DNA from 3 places in the Streptomyces sp. NPDC059994 genome. Region 3 is predicted to be linked to each of the others. Evidence: riboswitches for the same ligand, from Rfam matches in the RefSeq annotation. Region 3 holds a riboswitch; each other region holds the start of a gene.
The links. Region 3 has a riboswitch for cobalamin ahead of ACFWA7_RS28020 (CbtB domain-containing protein). Riboswitches for the same ligand answer to the same signal wherever they lie in the genome.
Positions count from the first base shown of each region.

Region 1: another riboswitch for cobalamin. It lies ahead of ACFWA7_RS06730 ((2Fe-2S) ferredoxin domain-containing protein); the one in region 3 lies ahead of ACFWA7_RS28020 (CbtB domain-containing protein).
Region 2: another riboswitch for cobalamin. It lies ahead of metE (5-methyltetrahydropteroyltriglutamate--homocysteine S-methyltransferase); the one in region 3 lies ahead of ACFWA7_RS28020 (CbtB domain-containing protein).

Region 1 covers NZ_JBHWUR010000007.1:139,896-146,244, forward strand. The annotation lists gene ACFWA7_RS06715 (hypothetical protein) at 1-77, shown strand, start outside; gene ACFWA7_RS06720 (LysR family transcriptional regulator) at 214-1,149, opposite strand; gene ACFWA7_RS06725 (MFS transporter) at 1,284-2,552, shown strand; cobalamin riboswitch at 2,884-3,083, shown strand; gene ACFWA7_RS06730 ((2Fe-2S) ferredoxin domain-containing protein) at 3,123-3,509, shown strand; gene ACFWA7_RS06735 (hypothetical protein) at 3,662-3,895, shown strand; gene gap (type I glyceraldehyde-3-phosphate dehydrogenase) at 4,223-5,221, opposite strand; gene ACFWA7_RS06745 (GlxA family transcriptional regulator) at 5,410-6,349, opposite strand, start outside.
Region 2 covers NZ_JBHWUR010000162.1:268-6,616, forward strand. The annotation lists gene metE (5-methyltetrahydropteroyltriglutamate--homocysteine S-methyltransferase) at 1-2,076, opposite strand, end outside; cobalamin riboswitch at 2,258-2,410, opposite strand; gene ACFWA7_RS38100 (molybdopterin-dependent oxidoreductase) at 2,683-6,349, shown strand, end outside.
Region 3 covers NZ_JBHWUR010000071.1:13,519-19,867, reverse strand. The annotation lists gene ACFWA7_RS28050 (DoxX family protein) at 1-109, shown strand, start outside; gene ACFWA7_RS28045 (DedA family protein) at 263-904, shown strand; gene ACFWA7_RS28040 (DUF2277 domain-containing protein) at 917-1,153, opposite strand; gene ACFWA7_RS28035 (RNA-binding S4 domain-containing protein) at 1,205-1,639, shown strand; gene ACFWA7_RS28030 (hypothetical protein) at 1,755-2,036, shown strand; gene ACFWA7_RS28025 (CbtA family protein) at 2,149-2,922, opposite strand; gene ACFWA7_RS28020 (CbtB domain-containing protein) at 2,941-3,165, opposite strand; cobalamin riboswitch at 3,199-3,356, opposite strand; gene ACFWA7_RS28015 (histidine phosphatase family protein) at 3,425-3,994, shown strand; gene ACFWA7_RS28010 (2'-5' RNA ligase family protein) at 4,067-4,687, opposite strand; gene ACFWA7_RS28005 (XRE family transcriptional regulator) at 4,702-5,931, opposite strand.

The DNA of each region.
Region 1 (6,349 bases), on a different contig from region 3:
TGACGCCGTTCCACTCTGCCGCCGTCACCAGCGGTTGTCCGGGGTTTCTGGGCCGGATCGGCAGTTCGCAGCCTTGATCACTGCCAAGACACCACGACATGTGAGGCACACGGTGGGGGGGAGCCGGGGTGTGCCGACGGCCACCCCCGCCGCCGAAACCGTCCGTCACCGTCCGTCGATCCGGACACGACGCTCGAAGACGCGCGGCGGCGTTCAGCGCGGAATCACCCAGTCCGGCGCCCAGGTCCCGGTGGCGTCGTGGCCGGCCGCTGTGGCGGCGAGGTGGGCGCGGAGGGTGGCCAGTGCTGGGTGGGGGTTGTCGCGGTGCCACAGGAGCGAGTGCGGGTAGACGGGCGTCGGGTCGGTCACCGGGACGCGGCGCAGGCCGTGGCCGGCGGGCCAGACGAGGCGGGTCTGCTCACCCATGAAGGTGGCCAGGGCCGGGGTGTCGGCGATGGTGTCGAGGAGCGCGTCGGAGCCGAAGTTGGGGCCGGTCGCCTCGATGGTGAGGCCGAACTCGGCGACGAGGTCGTCGTAGTAGGCGCTCCACTCGGTACCGGGGACGAGGCCGGGCATCCAGATCCGGTGCCCGGCGAGCTGGGCGAGGGGCACCGACCGGGCGCCCGCCAGCGCGTGGGCGGGGCCGGTGAGGAGTTGGAGCGGCTCGTCGAGCACCCGGACGGACTCGATGTCCTCGGGAAGGGGCCGGCCGGGCGCGGCGAGGGCGCGGAAGGACGCGTCGATCGCACCGGACCGGACGGCGGCGATGGCCGTCTCGATGTCGAACAGCATCACCACGTCGAGCTCGATCTCGGGGTACGCGTGGTGGAAGCCGCGCATCAGACCTGACGGCGCGACGCGCGAGGCGATCACGTCTACGCGCAGCGGACGGCGGCCGGGGCGCACGGAGGTGACCGCGCGATCGGCGACGCGCAGCAGCTCGCGCGCGTGGGGCAGGAACGCCTGCCCGTCGATGGTGAGCTCGGCGCCGCGCGCGGTGCGGGTGAACAGCCGTACCCCGAGGTCGCGCTCCAGCGCGGCGATGCGCTTGGAGACAGCTTGCTGGGTGACCGCCAGCTCGGCGGCGGCCTCCTGGAACTGCCTTGCGTCAGCGGCGGCGACGAAGGTCCGGACGGTGTCGAGGTCCATGCCGACACCTTACGGGTACAACCGTTGGTTGTGGCCCGACGGTCCTGCGGTTGTTTGACCCCCGGCTGAGGCGCTCGCTTTGATGCTTCCGATCGCGGATCGGTTGTGCGGGTGAGTGACGAGGGGTGGCGGGCATGAGAATCGGGCACCGGCTGGGACATCTGCGCGGACATCGGCTGGGGCGGCGGTTCGGCTGGCTCTGGGGAGCGTACGGGACCAGCGCGCTCGGCACATGGCTCGCCTTCGGCGCGTTCCCGCTGATCGCCATCCAGGTGCTGCACGCCGGACCGGCCGAGGTCGCCGCGCTCTCCTCCGTGGGGGCTGCGGTGGGCGCGGCCGTGGCGGTGCCGCTCGGCCCGTGGGTGGAGTTCCGCCGCAAGCGGCCGGTGCTGATCGCGATGGACCTGGTGCGGTTCGCGGCGCTGCTGACGATCCCCGCCGCGTACGCGCTCGGCATGCTCACCTTCCTCCAGCTCCTGCTGGTCTCCATCGTCGTAGCAGCAGCCGACATCACCTTCCGCGCCGCCTCCGGCGCATACCTGAAGACGCTGCTGCCGGCCGAGGACCTGCTCGTCGCCAACGCCCGATTCGAGTCCACGGCCTGGACGACCACGATCATCGGACCGCCGCTGGGCGGCGCCGCGATCGGGCTCCTCGGTCCGGTGGCGACGGTGGTGGCCGACGCGGTCAGCTACCTGCTCTCGGCGCTGGGCATCCGCGCGACAGGCGGGCACGAGCCGCGGCCCGAGCGCCCGGAGGGCCCGCGCCTGCGGGCCGGGGACCTGCTCGACGGCTGGCGGTACATCCTCGCCGACACGACACTGCGTCCGCTGCTCTTCAACACCGCCTTGTTCAACGGCCTGGTGATGGCCGTCCAGCCGCTGCTGGCCGTCCTGATGCTCGGCCGACTCGGCTTCGCGCCGTGGCAGTACGGCCTCGCCTTCGCCGCGCCCTCAATCGCCGGACTGCTCGGTTCACGGCTGGCCCGACCGCTCGTCACCCGGTTCGGGCAGCACCAGGTCCTGGTCGTGGTCGGGGCGCTGCGCGCGATCTGGCCCGTCGGCCTGGCCTTTCTGGGCTCGGGCACCGCAGGGCTGCTGCTGGTGATCGGCGTCGAGCTCGGGCTCATCTTCTGCTGCGGGGTCTTCAACCCCGTCCACGCCACCTACCGCCTCGAACGCACCGCGACCGACCGCGTCGCCCGCACCCTGTCCGCCTGGGCGGTGACGACCAAAGCCACGACCGCGCTCCTGACGGCCGTCTGGGGCGTACTGGGCAGCCTGCTCGGCCCACGTACGGCCATCGGCCTGGCCGGCGTGCTCCTGCTGGCAACACCGCTGCTGCTCCCTCGCCGCGCGGCAGCGCATTTCTCCGAGCCGGAGCCGGCGCCGAGCCGCACCTGACGGGCCGCCACGGCCGTCACCGCTCGTTGGTCATCGGCCTCTGTTGCGAGACCCGCCACGCGCTCATCGGCTCGTCTGCTCCGACGGCTTCACCCTGACCGGCCCTTCGACGGCCAATCCCTCAGCATGGCTGCCGCGCCTGCGAACGCCTCAACTGCCCCCCAGAGCGCCGCACCACCCCCTCGGGCGCTCCCTGCGGATCGGCCAGAACACCACCACCTTCATCCCCTACCCCGTCACCGATCGCATGACTTGGCCAGCCAGTCCTGGCGCGCCCTCTCCGGCGGCGAACGCCAGTGCGTCCGGAGCGCCCACCCCCGCGCGACGGTGGTGACGCGCCGCCGCCCGACGTGCGACGATGCCCGACGACAAGGCGACGCGGAACGAGGAAGCCGGTGGAATTCCGGCGCGGTCCCGCCACTGTGATCGGCGAGCGAACCCCGAACAGACCACTGCCCGGACACGGGCGGGAAGGACGGGGCGAGCGGCGACCCGAGAGCCAGGAGACTCACGTCGTCGCCTCCTTGACGAAGCCGGGGCGGATCTCCCCGGAGGAGGAGCGTGAGCGGTATGCCGGAGCGGCAACCAGAAGATGGCGCCGGACGCACCCCAGCCGACTCGGCCCCGTGCCGGATCGTGGTGTGCAGGGACTGCTGCTGCGGGAGCGCGAAGGTGCCCGGAGTCGACCACGCGCAGCAGAGAGAGCGCCTTGCCGAGAACGCGCCCGTACGTGTCTCCGCCTGCCTCGACGTCTGCGAACAGGCCAACGTGATCGTCGTCCAGCCCTCTCGTGCCGCACGCGTCGCCGGTGCCCGCCCGGTCTGGCTCGGTTTGGTCAACGATCCCGACGCCACGGACGACATCGCCGCCTGGGTCCAGGCCGGCGGCCCCGGCATCGCGCCCTGCCCCGACATCCTCGACCTCTACGCCTTCACCCCCCGCCGAAGGGCTCGATGAGCACGCTTGGCCGTCCGGCCCCGGCGCCCGTCCCTGAACGGCGGCTGGTCCAAAACGTGTACCGGAGCCCGCTTGGTGGTCCACTACGCTGATCACCAAACGGTGTGCGAACGGGGGTTCGCCACTCAGCGAAATCAGGGGGAGCGGGGACCGTGGCCAAGCCTGTACGTGCCGCGATAGGGGACACCTGGATCAGGTGCAGCTTCTGCCAGGGCGATGTTTTCCGGGACCGCGAGGTGAAACTCAACAGCTCCGGGGCGGAGTTCATGAACCTCGGCTGGGCGAACGAGTCGGCAACCGGGCTGATCTGCTGGAGCTGCGGCTATGTGCTCCTGTTCGCGAACAAGAGTCTGAAGCTGTACAAGGTGGAGAAGAGCCAGGGGTGACGCCGCGTCTGGGACCCGTGCGTCAACCTCCGCCCAGCACCCGCTTCAGCTCCGCCTTGTGTCCATGCTGGACGGGCCGTGGACGCTACGGTGCTGGGCCTCGGCGTAGAGCTGGTCGTACGCCGGCCCCTGCGATCCGCTGTGCGGGCGCTGCCCGCTCCGCTTGGACGACGACGTCTCCCGCGTAGCTTTCGGTCTCGGTATGTGTCCGGCGTTGTGGGACGCCGGTTTCCAGCTGGGTGAGGCGGGTGACCAGCCCGCACGCGGCGGTGGCGACGTGCGGCCCGTGCCCGATGTCGCGGCTCGGACCGCCCCGACGCCCGGCTGTCACCGCCCGGCGAGCAGCTCCAGTGTGTCGATCACCCGGTTGGAGAAACCCCACTCGTTGTCGTACCAGGCGACCACCTTGACATGGCGGCCGTCCACCCGGGTGAGGGCCGAGTCGAAGATGGACGAGGCCGGGTTGCCCGTGATGTCGGAGGACACCAGCGCGTCCTCCGAGTACTCCAGCACGCCCGCGAGCGGCCCCTGCGCCGCCGCGCGGTAGGCGGCCAGCACGTCGTCGAGCGTCACGTCACGCTCGACGGTGGTGTTGAGCTCGACGATCGAGCCCACCGGCACGGGCACCCGGATCGAGTCGCCGGACAGCTTGCCGTCGAGGTTCGGCAGGACGTGGCCGATCGCCTTGGCCGCGCCCGTCGTGGTCGGCACGATGTTGACCCCGGCGGCGCGGGCGCGGCGGGGGTCGCGGTGCGGGCCGTCCTGGAGGTTCTGCTCCTGGGTGTACGCGTGCACGGTCGTCATGAACCCGTGCTCGATCCCGGCGAGTTCGTCGAGCACCGAGGCCAGCGGCGCGAGCGCGTTCGTGGTGCAGGAGGCGTTCGAGACGATCGTGTGCGCCTCGTGGTCGTACGCGTCGTTGTTGACCCCGAACGCGAGGGTGACGTCGGCGCCCTCCGACGGCGCGCTGACCAGGACCTTCTTCGCTCCCGCGTCCAGGTGGGCGCGGGCGGCCTTCGCCGAGGTGAAGCGGCCCGTCGCCTCCAGGACGAGGTCGACGCCCAGCTCGGCCCACGGCAGGTCGGCCGGGTCGCGCTCGGCGAGCACCTTGATGCGGCGGCCGTCGACGACGAGCGTGTCCCCGTCCACGGTCACGGGCCGCCCGAGCCGGCCCGCCGTCGAGTCGAAGGCGAGCAGCCGCGCGAGGGCGGCGGGCTCGGTGAGGTCGTTCACGGCGACGACCTCCAGATCACTGTCTCGTTCGAGCAGCGCGCGCAGCACGTTGCGTCCGATGCGGCCGAATCCGTTGATGGCGATGCGAGTCATGGGTGATGTCCGTCCCTTCGGTTCGCCTCCAGACTCGCGTGGGACGCCCGAGAGCGGCAGAGGCGTGAGCGCCATGGTTCGAAAGGATCTCGCCAAGGGGCCGGGGCACTGCGGCAGGGGCGCGAGTCGCCCCGCAGCCCGGCGCCGAGTGCCCTGCGCCGAGTGCCCTGTATCGAGGCCCCCGGGGTTCACTCCCCTCGCGCGAACGTCCGCCGGTACTCCGTCGGCGTCGTCCCCAGTACCCGCTGGAAATGCAGCCGCAGATTCGCCCCCGTCCCCAGTCCCACATCCGTCGCGATCTGCTCCACACTCCGCTCCGAACGCTCCAGCAGCTCACGGGCCATGTCGATACGGGCGCGCATGACCCACTGCATCGGCGTGTACCCGGTGTCCTCGACGAAGCGCCGTGAGAAGGTGCGCGCGGACACCGCCGCGTGCCGGGCCAGCGCCTCCAGGGTGAGGGGTTCGTCGAGGCGGTGCAGTGCCCACTCGCGGGTGGCGGCGAACCGTTCGCCCAGCGGTTCGGGCACGCTGCGCGGCACGTACTGTGCTTGCCCACCGCTGCGGTAGGGCGCCGCGACCAGGCGCCGGGCCGCGTGGTTGGACGCGGCCACACCCAGGTCGCCGCGCAGGATGTGCAGGCACAGGTCGATTCCGGAGGCGGCACCGGCGGAGGTCAGCACACTGCCCTCGTCCACGAACAGGACGTTCGCGTCCACCCGTACGCGGGGGTGTTTTTCGGCGAGTGCCCGCGTGTAGTGCCAGTGCGTGGTCGCGCGCCTGCCGTCGAGCAGGCCCGTGGCGGCGAGCGCGAAGGCACCCGTGGAGATCGCGGCGAGCCGCGCGCCCCGGCCGTGGGCGGCGACCAGCGCGTCGAGGACGGCCCTCGGCGGGTCCTCGCGGCCCGGGAAGCGGTAGCCGGGGACGAATACGAGGTCGGCCCACGCGAGCGCGTCGAGGCCATGGGCGACGGCGTATGACAGGCCGTCACCACCGGTCACGAGTCCGGGCTCCGCCCCGCAGACCCGTACCTCGTACGGCATGCTCGCGCGGGTCGTGAACACCTGCGCGGGAATGCCGACGTCGAGCGGCTTCGCGCCTTCGAGCACGAGGACGGCGACGCGTCGC
Region 2 (6,349 bases), on a different contig from region 3:
GAGCTCGTCGGCGACGAGCATGTGCGAGCGGGCCGCCTCCAGGCTGATGACATCGGCGTCGAGGTCGTCGATGGCCTGGAGGATGTCGCCGAACTCGGCGTAGCACATGTGGGTGTGGATCTGGGTGTCGGGACGTACGCCCCCGGTGGTCAGCCGGAACGATTCCGTGGCCCAGTCCAGATAGGCGGCGCGGTCCGCGGCGCGCAGCGGCAGCGTCTCGCGCAGGGCGGGCTCGTCGACCTGGATGACCGAGGTCCCGGCCGCTTCCAGGTCCTCGACCTCGTCGCGCAGGGCGAGCGCCACCTGGCGGGCGGTCTCGGCGAGCGGCTGGTCGTCGCGGACGAACGACCAGGCCAGCATGGTGACCGGCCCGGTGAGCATGCCCTTGACGGGGCGGTCGGTGAGCGACTGGGCGTACGCCGTCCAGCGCACTGTCATCGGTCGCGGCCGGGAGATGTCGCCGGCCAGGACCGGCGGGCGGACATAGCGCGTGCCGTACGACTGGACCCAGCCGTGCCGGGTGGCGAGGTAGCCGGTCAGCTGCTCGGCGAAGTACTCCACCATGTCGTTGCGTTCGGCCTCGCCGTGGACGAGGACATCGATGCCCGCCTTCTCCTGGAAGGCGACGACCTCGCGGATCTCGGCCTTGATGCGCTCCTCGTAGCCCGCGGTGCCGACGCGTCCGGCGCGCAGGTCGGCGCGGGCGGTACGCACCTGTGCGGTCTGCGGGAACGAGCCGATGGTGGTCGTGGGCAGCAGCGGCAGCCGCAGCCGGGCGCGCTGGGCCGGGGCGCGTTCGCCGTACGGCTGGGAGCGGCGGCCGTCCGCCTCGGTGACCGCCGACGTACGCGCGCGTACCGCCGGGTCGTGGGTGAGGGCGGATCCGGCGCGCGAGGCCAGGTCCGCGCGGTTGGCGGCGAGTTCGGCGGCGATGGCGCCGGTGCCGCTGGTGAGGCCGCGGGCCAGGGTCACGGTCTCGGCGGTCTTCTGGTCGGCGAAGGCGAGCCAGCGGGCGATCTGCGGGTCGATGTCGCGTTCGGCCGACGCGTCGAGCGGAACGTGCAGCAGCGAGCAGGACGGTGCCACGTCGACGGTGCCCGCGAGGCCGAGGAGCGTGCCGAGAGTGGCGAGGGACTTCTCGTAGTCGTTGATCCAGATGTTGCGGCCGTCGACGACGCCCGCCACCAGCCGCTTGCCGGGCAGTCCTCCGACGGCCGCGAGGGCGTCGAGGTTGGCGGCGGCCGGTCCCGTGAAGTCCAGGCCGAGGCCGTCCACGGGCGCCTTGGCGAGGACGGGCAGGGCCTCGCCGAGCTGGTCGAAGTAGGAGGCGACCAGCAGCTTGGGGCGGTCGGTGAGGCTGCCGAGCGCCCGGTAGGCGCGGGCGGCGGCGTCCAGTTCGGAGGGGGTGCGGTCCTGGACGAGGGCGGGCTCGTCGAGCTGCACCCACTGCGCGCCGGCTGCCCGCAGATCGGCGAGCACCTCTGCGTACACGGGCAGCAGCCGCTCCAGCAGGGCCAGTGGCTCGAAGGCGGCGCCGACGCCGGGCGCGGGCTTGGCCAGGAGGAGGTAGGTGACCGGGCCGACCAGGGCGGGCCGGGCCGCGAGGCCGAGCGCCAGCGCCTCGGTGAGCTCGGCGACCTGCTTACCGGAGTCGGCGGTGAAGACGGTGTCCGGGCCGAGTTCGGGCACCAGGTAGTGGTAGTTGGTGTCGAACCACTTGGTCATCTCCAGCGGCGCCACGTCCTGGGTGCCGCGCGCCATGGCGAAGTAGCCGTCGAGTGTGTCGGTCTCGACGGCGGTGCGGTGCCGGTCGGGGATCGCCCCCACCATCACGCTGGCGTCGAGGACGTGGTCGTAGTACGAGAAGTCGCCGGTGGGGACTTCGTCGACGCCCGCGTCGGCGAGCCGGCGCCAGTTGGCGCGGCGCAGGTCGCGGGCGGTGTCACGGAGGGCGTCGGCACTGACGCGGCCCTTCCAGTACCCCTCGACGGCCTTCTTGAGTTCCCGGTCGGGGCCCTGGCGGGGGTAGCCGTACACGGTGGCGCGTGCTGCCGCGGCTGCGGACTTGCTGGTCACGAAACTCTCCTTCGCGAGAATGTCCCGAAATCGACCCTGGTACGGGTCGTGGGCGCGAAGGGAGACGGACAGGGCGGCCCGCGCGGAGCGGTGCCCGCGCTCGAACCACCTCTTGTCTCGCCGACCCGCCCACGAGGTCACCAAGGTCTCCGCGCGCGTCGGTCGCGCACGGGCAACGGGCAGGTCTTCGGACTCGCGGGCACGCCTGCCGGTTTCCCGGCGGACACCTAGTGGCCGTCGCTTCCCAGACCCGGCCGGGCCCAGTGCGTATGACGGCGGTCGTTCCCGCTCACCGCTGCGGGGCAGTCCCGGATTCCCACCGGGTTCCCTCTTACGACGCCTCCCGCCTGGCGGACGGGGGCGAACCAGCTGCGAGCGCCACCCTACAGAGCCGGGGCCGGAAGGCCCCCTCACATCGGGCCCGCACGCCTCGTGATGTCCGACATCGGAGGCGTGCCGCAGTCGCACACAGGTGCTCACAGCATCGGGGCGCGCTTAGTGTGGCCGACGTAACCACTCGTGATCGCCGCACGTGACATCGAAGTAACGGGCATTTCGTACGGTCGGAGCCCAAGGGATCCCGGCCGAGACGAGAGGGGACACCCGTTGACCGCACAGGGCACGCGGGCCGCCACCGAACAGGTGCGCACGGTCTGCTCGTACTGCGGTGTGGGCTGCGGGATGGTCCTCGACATCACCGTGGGGCCGGACGGCCGGCGCACGGTACTCAAGGCCTCCGGCGACAAGGCGCACCCCGCGAACTCCGGACGGCTGTGCACCAAGGGGGCGACGACGGCCGACATGCTGGCCGCACCCGGACGCCTGGCCACCGCGCTGGTACGGGGCGAGCGGGGGGCCGAGCCGGTGCCCGCCGGCGTCGACGCGATGATCGCCGAGACGGCGGGCAGGCTGCGGGCGATCGTCGACGAGCACGGGCCGGACGCCGTCGCGCTGTACGTGTCCGGCCAGATGAGCCTGGAGGCGCAGTATCTGGCCAACAAGCTGACCAAGGGGTTCATCGGCACCAACCAGATCGAGTCCAACTCCCGGCTGTGCATGGCCAGTGCGGGCAGCGGCTACAAGCTGTCGCTGGGCGCGGACGGGCCGCCCGGCTCGTACCAGGACTTCGAGAAGGCGGACGTCTTCCTGGTCATCGGCTCCAACATGGCCGACTGCCATCCCATCCTCTTTCTGAGGATGATGGAGCGCGTCAAGGCCGGGGCGAAGCTGATCGTCGTCGACCCGCGCCGCACCGCGACCGCCGCCAAGGCCGACCTCTTCCTGCAGATCAAGCCCGGCGCGGATCTCGCCCTGCTCAACGGGCTCCTGCACCTGCTCCAGGAGAACGGGCACACGGACACCGCCTTCATCGCCGAGCACACCGAGGGCTGGGAGGCGATGGGCGAGTTCCTGGCCGACTACGCGCCCGCCTCGGTCGCGGAGATCACCGGGATCCCCGAGGACGACATCCGCACGGCGGCGCGGTGGATCGGCGCGGCCGGCGAGTGGATGAGCTGCTGGACCATGGGGCTCAACCAGTCCACGCACGGCACCTGGAACACCAACGCCCTGGTCAACCTGCATCTGGCGACCGGCGCGATCTGCCGCCCCGGCAGCGGCCCGTTCTCGCTCACCGGCCAGCCGAACGCCATGGGCGGCCGCGAGATGGGCTATATGGGCCCCGGGCTGCCCGGCCAGCGCTCGGTGCTCGTCGACGAGGAGCGGGCCTTCACCGAGGAGCTGTGGGGGCTGCGGCCGGGCACGCTGCGCACGGACGGGGCGGGGCTCGGCACCGTCGAGATGTTCCGGCGGATGGCCGACGGCGACATCAAGGCGTGCTGGGTGATCTGCACCAACCCGGTCGCCTCGGTCGCCAACCGCCGCACCGTCGTCGAGGGCCTGCGGGCCGCCGAGTTCGTCGTCGTCCAGGACGTGTTCGCGGAGACCGAGACCACCGCGTACGCGGACGTGGTGCTGCCCGGCGCCCTGTGGACGGAGGCCGAGGGCGTCCTCATCAACAGCGAGCGCAACCTCACCCTCGCCCGGCCGGCCCTCGACGCGCCCGGCGAGGCACTGCCCGACTGGCAGATCATCGCGCGCGTGGCGTGCGCGATGGGGTACGAGGAGGCGTTCACCTACGCCGGTCCCGAAGAGGTCTTCGAGGAGATCAAGCGCGCCTGGAACCCGAAGACCGGCTACGACCTGCGCGGGGTCACCTACGAGCGGCTGCGCGCCACGCCGGTGCAGTGGCCCGCCCCGACCGCCGAGGGGCCCGACCGCAACCCGATCCGGTACGTGGCCGAGGACGGCGGCGGTCCGGTGTTCCCGACGGCGAGCGGACGGGCCGTCTTCCACGCGCGCCCGCACCTCCCGGCCGCCGAGATGCCCGACGACGACTTCCCCTTCGTACTCAACACCGGGCGGCTGCAGCACCAGTGGCACACGCTCACCAAGACGGGGAAGGTGGCCAAGCTCAACAAGCTCAACCCGGCGCCGTTCGTGGAGGTGCACCCGCAGGACGCCGAACGCCTCGGCATCGCCGAAGGCGACGGGGTGGAGATCGCCTCCCGGCGCGGACGGGCGGTGCTGGCCGCCGTGGTGACCGACCGGGTGCGGCAGGGGTGCTGCTTCGCGCCGTTCCACTGGAACGACCTGTTCGGCACGGACCTGAGCATCAACGCGGTGACGAGCGACGCGGTCGATCCGATCTCGCTGCAGCCGGAGTTCAAGGTGTGCGCGGTGTCGCTGACGAGGGTCACGGCCGAGGTGGCACGGCCGGTCATGCCGGGGACGGGGGCGCTCGCGGGCGGGGTGGCGGCGGGCGCGAACGGCTCGGCCGGGCTGGTGTCCGGCGCTTCCGGGGTGGCAGGAGCGCTCGTTACTGGCGGCGCGGGGGCGGGGGCGGCAGGTGGGTCCGGGGCCACGGGAGCGCTCGTCGTGGGCGGCGCGATGGCTGTGGCGGCAGGTGGGTCCGGGGCAGCGGGAGTGGGCGGCGCGGCGGCAGGGGCGCCAGGCGCCTCCGGCGAGGCGGCAGGGGCGCTGGTCGCGGGTACCGCGCTGCTCGACGCCCCCGCGCCCCTCCCCCACGCCGTGCCCGCCCAGCGTACGGCCCCCGACTCGCCCCCTGCGGCGGGCCAAGGCGCCGCACCCGCCGCCGTGTTCGGGCTCGGCGCGCCCCCGCCGGTCCTCACCGAGCGGGAACGCCAGTACCTCACCGGGTTCCTGGCCGGGCTGGAGTCGGGCGCGCCCGGCATCCCCGTACTGCCGCCGACGGCGCCGTTCAGCGAGGAGCACGCGCTGTGGGTGAACGGCGTGCTGGCCGGGATGTACTCGCGGGCGACCCCCCGGCCCGCCCCCGCGCCCGTCACGCTGCCCTCGGCCCCCCGGGGCCGTGACGTGCTGGTGCTGTGGGCCTCGCAGACCGGCAACGCCGAGCAGCTCGCCGCGGCCGGCGCCGAACGGCTCGCCGCCGCCGGACACCGGATCCGGCTCGTCTCCATGGACGACACCGCTCCGGACACGCTGCCCGCCGACGCCGAGGTGCTGCTGATCACCAGCACCACCGGAGACGGCGAAGCGCCCGACAACGGCGCCGCGTTCTGGGACGCCCTGGCCGATGACGAGGCCCCGCGCCTGGAAGGACGCCGCTATGCGGTCCTGGCCTTCGGGGACTCGTCGTACGACGAATTCTGCGGGCACGGCCGACGCCTGGACCGGCGGCTGGCCGAGCTGGGGGCGGTACGGCTACTCCCCCGCACCGACTGCGAACCGGACTTCGAGGACCGGGCGCAGGAGTGGCTCGACGGGGTGCTGACCTGCCTGGACGAGCTGTCGGCCGCCGGAAGGTCAGCTCCCGACGCGCCCGTGGACCTCCCCGGCGATACGGCCCTGGGCGCCCCCGTCACGCCCTCCCCCGGGGCGCCCGGAAATTTCCCTGACGATTTCGCGGCGGGAGGGGAACTCGCATCGCACGGTGTCCGTTCATCGGGTACAGCAACAGCCTCGGCCCCCAACACCGCGACCATCCCTACGAGTTCCGCGGCGGCCCGACCCCCAGCCGCCCCCGCCACCCCTCGCCCCACCACACCCCTCCCCAGCTCCCGGGCCGCCGCCGTCACGGCCCGGCTGACGGGGAACTCGCTGCTCAGCCTCCCCGGTTCGAGCAAGGAGGTGCGGCGGTTCACCTTCGACACCCGCGCGAGCGACACCCCGCTCACCTACGCGGCCGGGGACGCACTCGGCGTGCACCCGGTCAACTCGGCGGACCTGGTGG
Region 3 (6,349 bases):
CACCGGCCCCGGCGCCCTCGCCCTCGACCAGCTGCTCGGCGGCCGCACCACCACCGCCGCCGCGCCGGAGGCGACTGCCGCCGCTACCCCGGCGGGCACGGCGCGCTGACGCGCCGACACACCCGAACGGCCGTTCACCGGCTCGCCGGTGTCACCCCACCCCCGAGCGGAAACCCCATGCGCCCCAGGCGTACGCTGTAAGGCTGTACAGCGACCCGGCCGCAGACCAGCGCAGCGGGGCGCATTCCGTTCGGGGGTCGTAGTGCTGGAGAGTGTGGGGTCGCTGACCGGCAGCCCATGGATTTATGCCGTGGTGACCGTCTCCGTTCTCCTGGACGTGTTCCTCCCCGTGCTGCCCAGCGGGGTCCTGGTGATCACCGCGGCGACCTCCGCGGCGGCCGGCTCGACCACCGCGGCGGGCGCCCCGCACGCGATACGCGACGTGCCCGACCTGCTCCTCCTCGCCGCCTGCGCCGCCGCGGCCTCGGTGCTCGGCGACCTCGTCGCGTACCGCCTCGCCTGGCGCGGCGGGGCGCGGCTCGACAAGGCCATCGCCCGCTCCCGCCGGCTGACCCGCGCACAGGAGCGTCTCGGCGCCGCACTGAGCCGGGGCGGCGGCGCGCTCGTCGTCGTCGCCCGGTTCGCCCCGGCGGGCCGGTCCGTGGTCTCGCTCGGCGCGGGCGCGGCGCACCGCACGCCCAAGGAGTTCCTGCCGTGGTCCGCCCTCGCCGGGGTGGCCTGGGCGGGCTACAGCGTGGGCCTCGGCTACTTCGGCGGACGCTGGCTCGGCGCGACCTGGCTCGGCACGGGCATCTCCGTCCTCGCGCTGTTCGCGGCGGGCTCCCTCGCCGCCTACGTCATGCGCCGCCCGGCCCAGGCCGCGGTGGCCGGCCCGGCGGCCTGACGCACCGCAGGGCTACGCCGACGCCGGTGTCCTGACCGGCACCCCCCGTATCTCCAGGCCTTCGAGCAGCTCGGCCGTGGCCCGCGCTATCTCGTCCACCGCCCGGTCGAAGACCTCCTGGTTGTGCGCGGCGGGCGCCCGGAAGCCGGACACCTTGCGCACGTACTGGAGAGCCGCCGCGCGGATCTCCTCGTCGGTGGCCTCCTCGGGGAGGACCGGCGGTCTGAGCGTCTTGATGCTTCTGCACATGCCTCAAGTGTGACGGGTACCACTGACAACGGCCTCGGTAGAGTCGGAGGCATGGCGGCAGCAGAGCAGGTGAAGGCCCAGGAGCCCAAGGGACCGGCGGCACCGGCGGCACCGGCGGGGCCCTCGGAGCCCGTACGGATCGACAGCTGGATCTGGTCCGTACGGCTCACCAAGACGCGTTCCATGGCGGCGACGGCGTGCCGGGCCGGGCATGTCCAGCTCAACGGCGAGCGCGTCAAGCCCGCGCACACCGTGAAGGTGGGCGACGAGGTGCGGCTGCGTCTGGAGGGGCGGGAGCGGGTCGTCGTCGTCGCGAAGGTCATCCGCAAGCGGGTGGGCGCGGCGATCGCGGCCGAGACCTATGTCGACAACAGCCCGCCGCCGCCCGCCCGTTCGGACGTACTGGCCGCCGGTGTGCGCGACCGGGGCATGGGCCGGCCGACCAAGCGGGACCGCCGGGAGATGGAGCGGCTGCGCGGGCTGTAGGGGCCCGCGAGGCGTTGGCGGGCAGGCAACTCGGAGACCAACTCCCGCTGCACCGGAGTAGGTTGGAGGGCCGGGGGCCAGGGGAGCCCCCGATCCGTCCCTAGAGGAACACGCCATGATCCTGTTACTGCTCGTCCTGGCGCTGGTCCTGTACGGCTTCGGCTTCAGTCTCGGCGGCATCGTGTTCTGCGTCGCCGTGGTGGCCGTACTCTTCAGCGCCTCACGCCGTGGCCGCTCCACGGCACCGTCCGGCGGCTCGTCCGGAGCCGGCGGCTCCAGCCGTGGCACGGACACGGACTACCGGGCCTACCGCGCCCGCCGGGACCGTATGGACCGGTGGGAGCGGCGCTACCGCAGGGAGCGGAACAGCCGTCTGTTCTCCCTGCGCCGCCCCTGACCGATCGAGCGCCACCGAACAGCGCACCGAGCACGACCTACGCGCGCGAGGGCCCCGACCGACGTCGGTCACCGACGTCGGTCCGGGGCCCTCGTGCGTGCGGTTCGCCCGGTCAGTGGGCGGCCGCCGCCTTGCTGTCGACGGCCGTGCCCGTACCGCGGGGCTCGGCCGTGGCGGCCTTGGGCACCAGGAGCCGTTCGGCGAGGTGGCCGAAGACCAGCCCGAAACCGGCCCACAGGGTGACCTGGATGGCGAGGGCCGCGAGCCGGAACTTCCAGAGCAGCATCGCCGGGAAGTCCTTCGGCACCTCGTTGACGGCGGGCAGGAACGCGTACGCGAGCCCGATGGCGACCAGGAAGGCGGCCGAGGCGACGACGGTCGCGTTCCAGTTGCCGAGGCGGGGCGCGAGCCGCTTGCCGAGGATCACGGCCGAGACGGCGAGCAGCACGCTCAGCGCGATCATCAGGAAGTACAGGGCGGTGCGTTTGCCGATCGTGTCGGGGTCACCGATGGACGGCGGGTTCGCCGGGTACTTCAGGAACGGGACGACATAGACGGTCAGGAGCGCGCCGAGCGAGACGAACGCCGCCGTGGCGCGCGGCCCGAACCGGCCGGTCCGGCCGAGCGCGACACAGAACGCGAGCGCGGCGATACCACCGAGGGCCACGCCGAACACGAGCACACCCGTGGCGAGGCCGCCGGTGGACTGCAGGGTGCGGCTGAACACCTCTTCGCCGTGCTCGTGCGCGTGCGCGTCCTCGAAGTCGATGGCCGCGTCCACCCGGGGCTCGCCCAGGACGTACGCCACGATCAGCGCCAGCAGGCCCGCTGCGAGGCCGGCGAGCATGCCGCGCACCAGCAGGGCCCTGACGTGCAGGGAGTTCACGAGTCGGTACCCCTGGTCTCAGTGGCAGGGGAAGCCGAGCAGGTGGCGTCCGTCGTGGACCCACTCGTGGACGTTCTCACCGGAGAGGAGGCTCGTGGCGCCCTGCTCGGCGCCGACGAAGTACAGGAGGACGAGCATGAGGATGCCGAAGAAGAGCGCCCAGGGAGCGATCGCCTTGAGCGATATCGGGGTGATGGCCGGCGTTGCTGCTGCGCTGGGCGCAGGGGCGGCGGAGAGTGCCACGGCAGAACCTCCTGGGGAACACGCGTCCCGGTCATTGGTGCCTTTGTCGACGGTGGTGGGTCTGACTTCCCCGCCTTCGCTCCCTGTTGAGGGCGCTCGCCGGGTTCACAGTGGCGCGACCGTGCCGGAATCTCACCGGGCTTCCTTCACACCGTCTTTATGTCGACGTGACCGTACCGCGTGAGGGACCGCGCCGCTACGGCGCGCGGGTGCACAGCCCCCGCGCGAAGTGCGTGAACGGCCGTGCTCTGCTTGACCCATGACCGTACGCGTGATGTTGATCTCACCCCCGGCCGACCGCTACGCGCGCGAGGCGAGAGTCGGCGACGACGCGGCCGCCCCGGACGAGGGCGCGGTCCGCAGGGTCAAGGACGCGGCGGCGGCTCTTCCGGTACCGGCCCGCCGGCTGAAACCGCCGTCCTCCCTCTACGAGTTGGCGGACGGCCTGCCCACGGGCGACGAACCGGCCCTGGCCGACTGGGATCTGGGCCGCTGGCGGGGGCGGCGGCTCGACGAGCTGAGCGCCGCGGATCCCACGGGGGTACGGGCCTGGCTCACCGATCCCGGGGCGGCGCCGCACGGCGGGGAGAGCCTGCTCGCGCTCGTCGCGCGCGTGGGCGCGTGGCTGGACACGCTGCCCGCGGCGGGCGGCCGGATCCTCGCGGTCGCCTCCCCGGCGGTGGTCCGCGCGTCCGTGACCCACGCCCTGGCCCTGCCGCCCGCCTCCTTCTGGCGCCTGGACGTGGCCCCCCTGACCCTGACCGAGCTCTCGGGCCGCGCGGGCCGCTGGAACCTGCGGTGCGGGCGGCCTGCGGAGGGGGCGCGGTAACGACGAAGGTCCCCCGGCGTCGGATCCGGATGCGCTGGGGTGCCGCAGGGACGCGGGCTCGCCGTCACTCCATCACCCGAGCTGCACCTTGGCGAATGGCGTCCACTCGTACATGCGGTTGTCTCGGTTGATGAGAATCAGCTCAGCCTGGCTGATTCGGGCACGTGCGGGTTCGACGTCCAGCGTTGCCAGCGCCTTGGCGTACGGTTCCGCCGGTCCGGCCCCATGGCTGTACCCGAGCGAGACGTGCGGGGTGAACCCCTCAGCCCGCTCGGGGACCTCCGAGAGAACATCACCCACGGCTGCACGGATCGCGTCCCGCACAGCACGCACCGGCGCATCTGGCCGCACAGGGGCGAGGATCGCCTCCGGGTCCACGATCGGAGCGGTCAAGGTGACCTCGAACGCCGGCACCTCGGCAAGACGCCTGCGGGCGGCCTGCTCGATGGCGGCTGCGTCCTGTTCGGGGAACTCCCCCACGAAACCGAGGCCCTGCATGGTGAGGTGCAGCCACTCGTCAGGGATGAGGTCCAGGCCGCCGACGGGTGCGAGTGCAGCACGGTACTCGGCCGCGAAGCGGTGGACGTCCGGCTGCCCCTCGAACGTCAGGTGCCATGTGTAGAAGCTGCGGCCGACGCTCCAGCCCGGCCGCCACCACCAGTGATCACGCATGTGCTCGGGTTCTGTCGTCATGCCCCGGAATCCAATCAGTTCGGCCCGTCTCCTGACGAGAGCGCAAGGTGTCGCGGGGCGGAGTCCGCGCACCACTCAACGATCGCGCGGCGTGCCACGGTTGTGGCGCTCGCGTCTGCGGCGGCCCCGTGGCCCATGGCGGCGGCGAGGTCACTCATGCGCTGGGTGACGGGACCCATGCGTCGTTCCGCGGGCATGGCCAGCACGGGCAGCAATGCCTCCATGACGCCGTCTGGCTCGCCGCAGGCGAGCAGGGCCGCGGCCTGGCTGATTCGGATCTGCGCCTCGGTGCCATACGCGCGGACCCGCTGAGTGGCGAGCAGATCAAGAGCGCTCCGCGCCTCGCGCAGCGCCGCCTGCGGCTGGCCGATGAGCAGGTGGACACCAGCCGCGTAGTTCTCCTGCCGAGCCTGCGGGCAGGAGAAGAGGCCGCCGATCTCGTCTGTTCCCGTCATGACCTCACGCGCGTGTTCCGCCCTGGTGAGGGCCCCCTCGGCTTCGCTCCGTGCGCCGAGCATGGACCATGCGTCGGCCTCCTGGCAGGCAAGCAGCGCTCCCACGGTTCCGTCTGCGGAGACAAGAGCTCCCCGCCGGGCGTGGTTCACCGCGTCTTTGAGGCGTCCGTCCCAGACGGCAACCTTGGAGCGGGTTGAGCAGACCCAGGCGCGCAACACGTTGTGGCCGGCAGTCTCGGCGCACAGCCACGCGGTACGCCCGTGGGTGTCGGCGGCGCGAAGGTTGCCGAGGTCGGAGGACATCCAGGCGAGGAGTCCACAGAGGTAGCCCGCCGAGACGTACAGGTCGACGGATTGGCGGGGTGGCTGGTGCCCTTCGAGGAGGCGGAACACCCGGTCGCGGAGGTTGCAGGTGCGGCGGAACATCAGCAGGGGATCGTCGGTGAGGTAGTCCCGGGCGAGGGTCTGCACGTCGGCGAAGAGCTGTTCGAGGGCGATGTCGCCGACGTTGGTGGACTCGGCCCACTGTGCCCAGGTCGCCGATTCTGCGGCGGCTGCGAGTACGCGGTCAGGCTCCGGCTCGGCCGGGGCAGGCGGGTGCGGTGTCGTCCGGGGCTGCTCGGGTGCGTGGTGCTGAAGAATCCGCAGATCACCGTTCGGCAGGGCCCGGCGGTCGTCCATGTCGAGGAGGTCCTCGACATCACAGTCGTAGATCGTGGCGAGAGCGACGAGGACTTGGAGGCTCGGACGTCGCGCGCTCGCGCCGGGCCACTTCTCCCACTTGGCCACGAGGGAAGCGTCGGCCGCGATGGCTTGCCCGGGTCCGCAGGAGAGTCGCTCTGCGGCCTCCTGCAACGTCCACCCCAGAGCATGTCGCCATGCCTCTCGCGGACGTACATGGAAGCGGACGCGCATCTCCATGGCGATCTGCGCAGTCGTACATCCGACGGCGCTCATCTCATGGCGAAGAGCGTCACGGTCCGGCTTCGATCCCGGCTTCGGCGGTGGTGACATCGCACTCCCTGACGACACGTTCTTACTCACGGTAGTCAACATGTCGCCCTTGAGTGGCCGTTCCGTCTGTTCTGCGGGGCACACCGCGTCCAATTCCACGGCCAAGAAACGACGTTGCCGCAGGTCAGCCCGGACCGGGTGGGCCAGAAAAGTTGGACACCCGCGACCGTGACGGGGAACACAACAGAGCGCG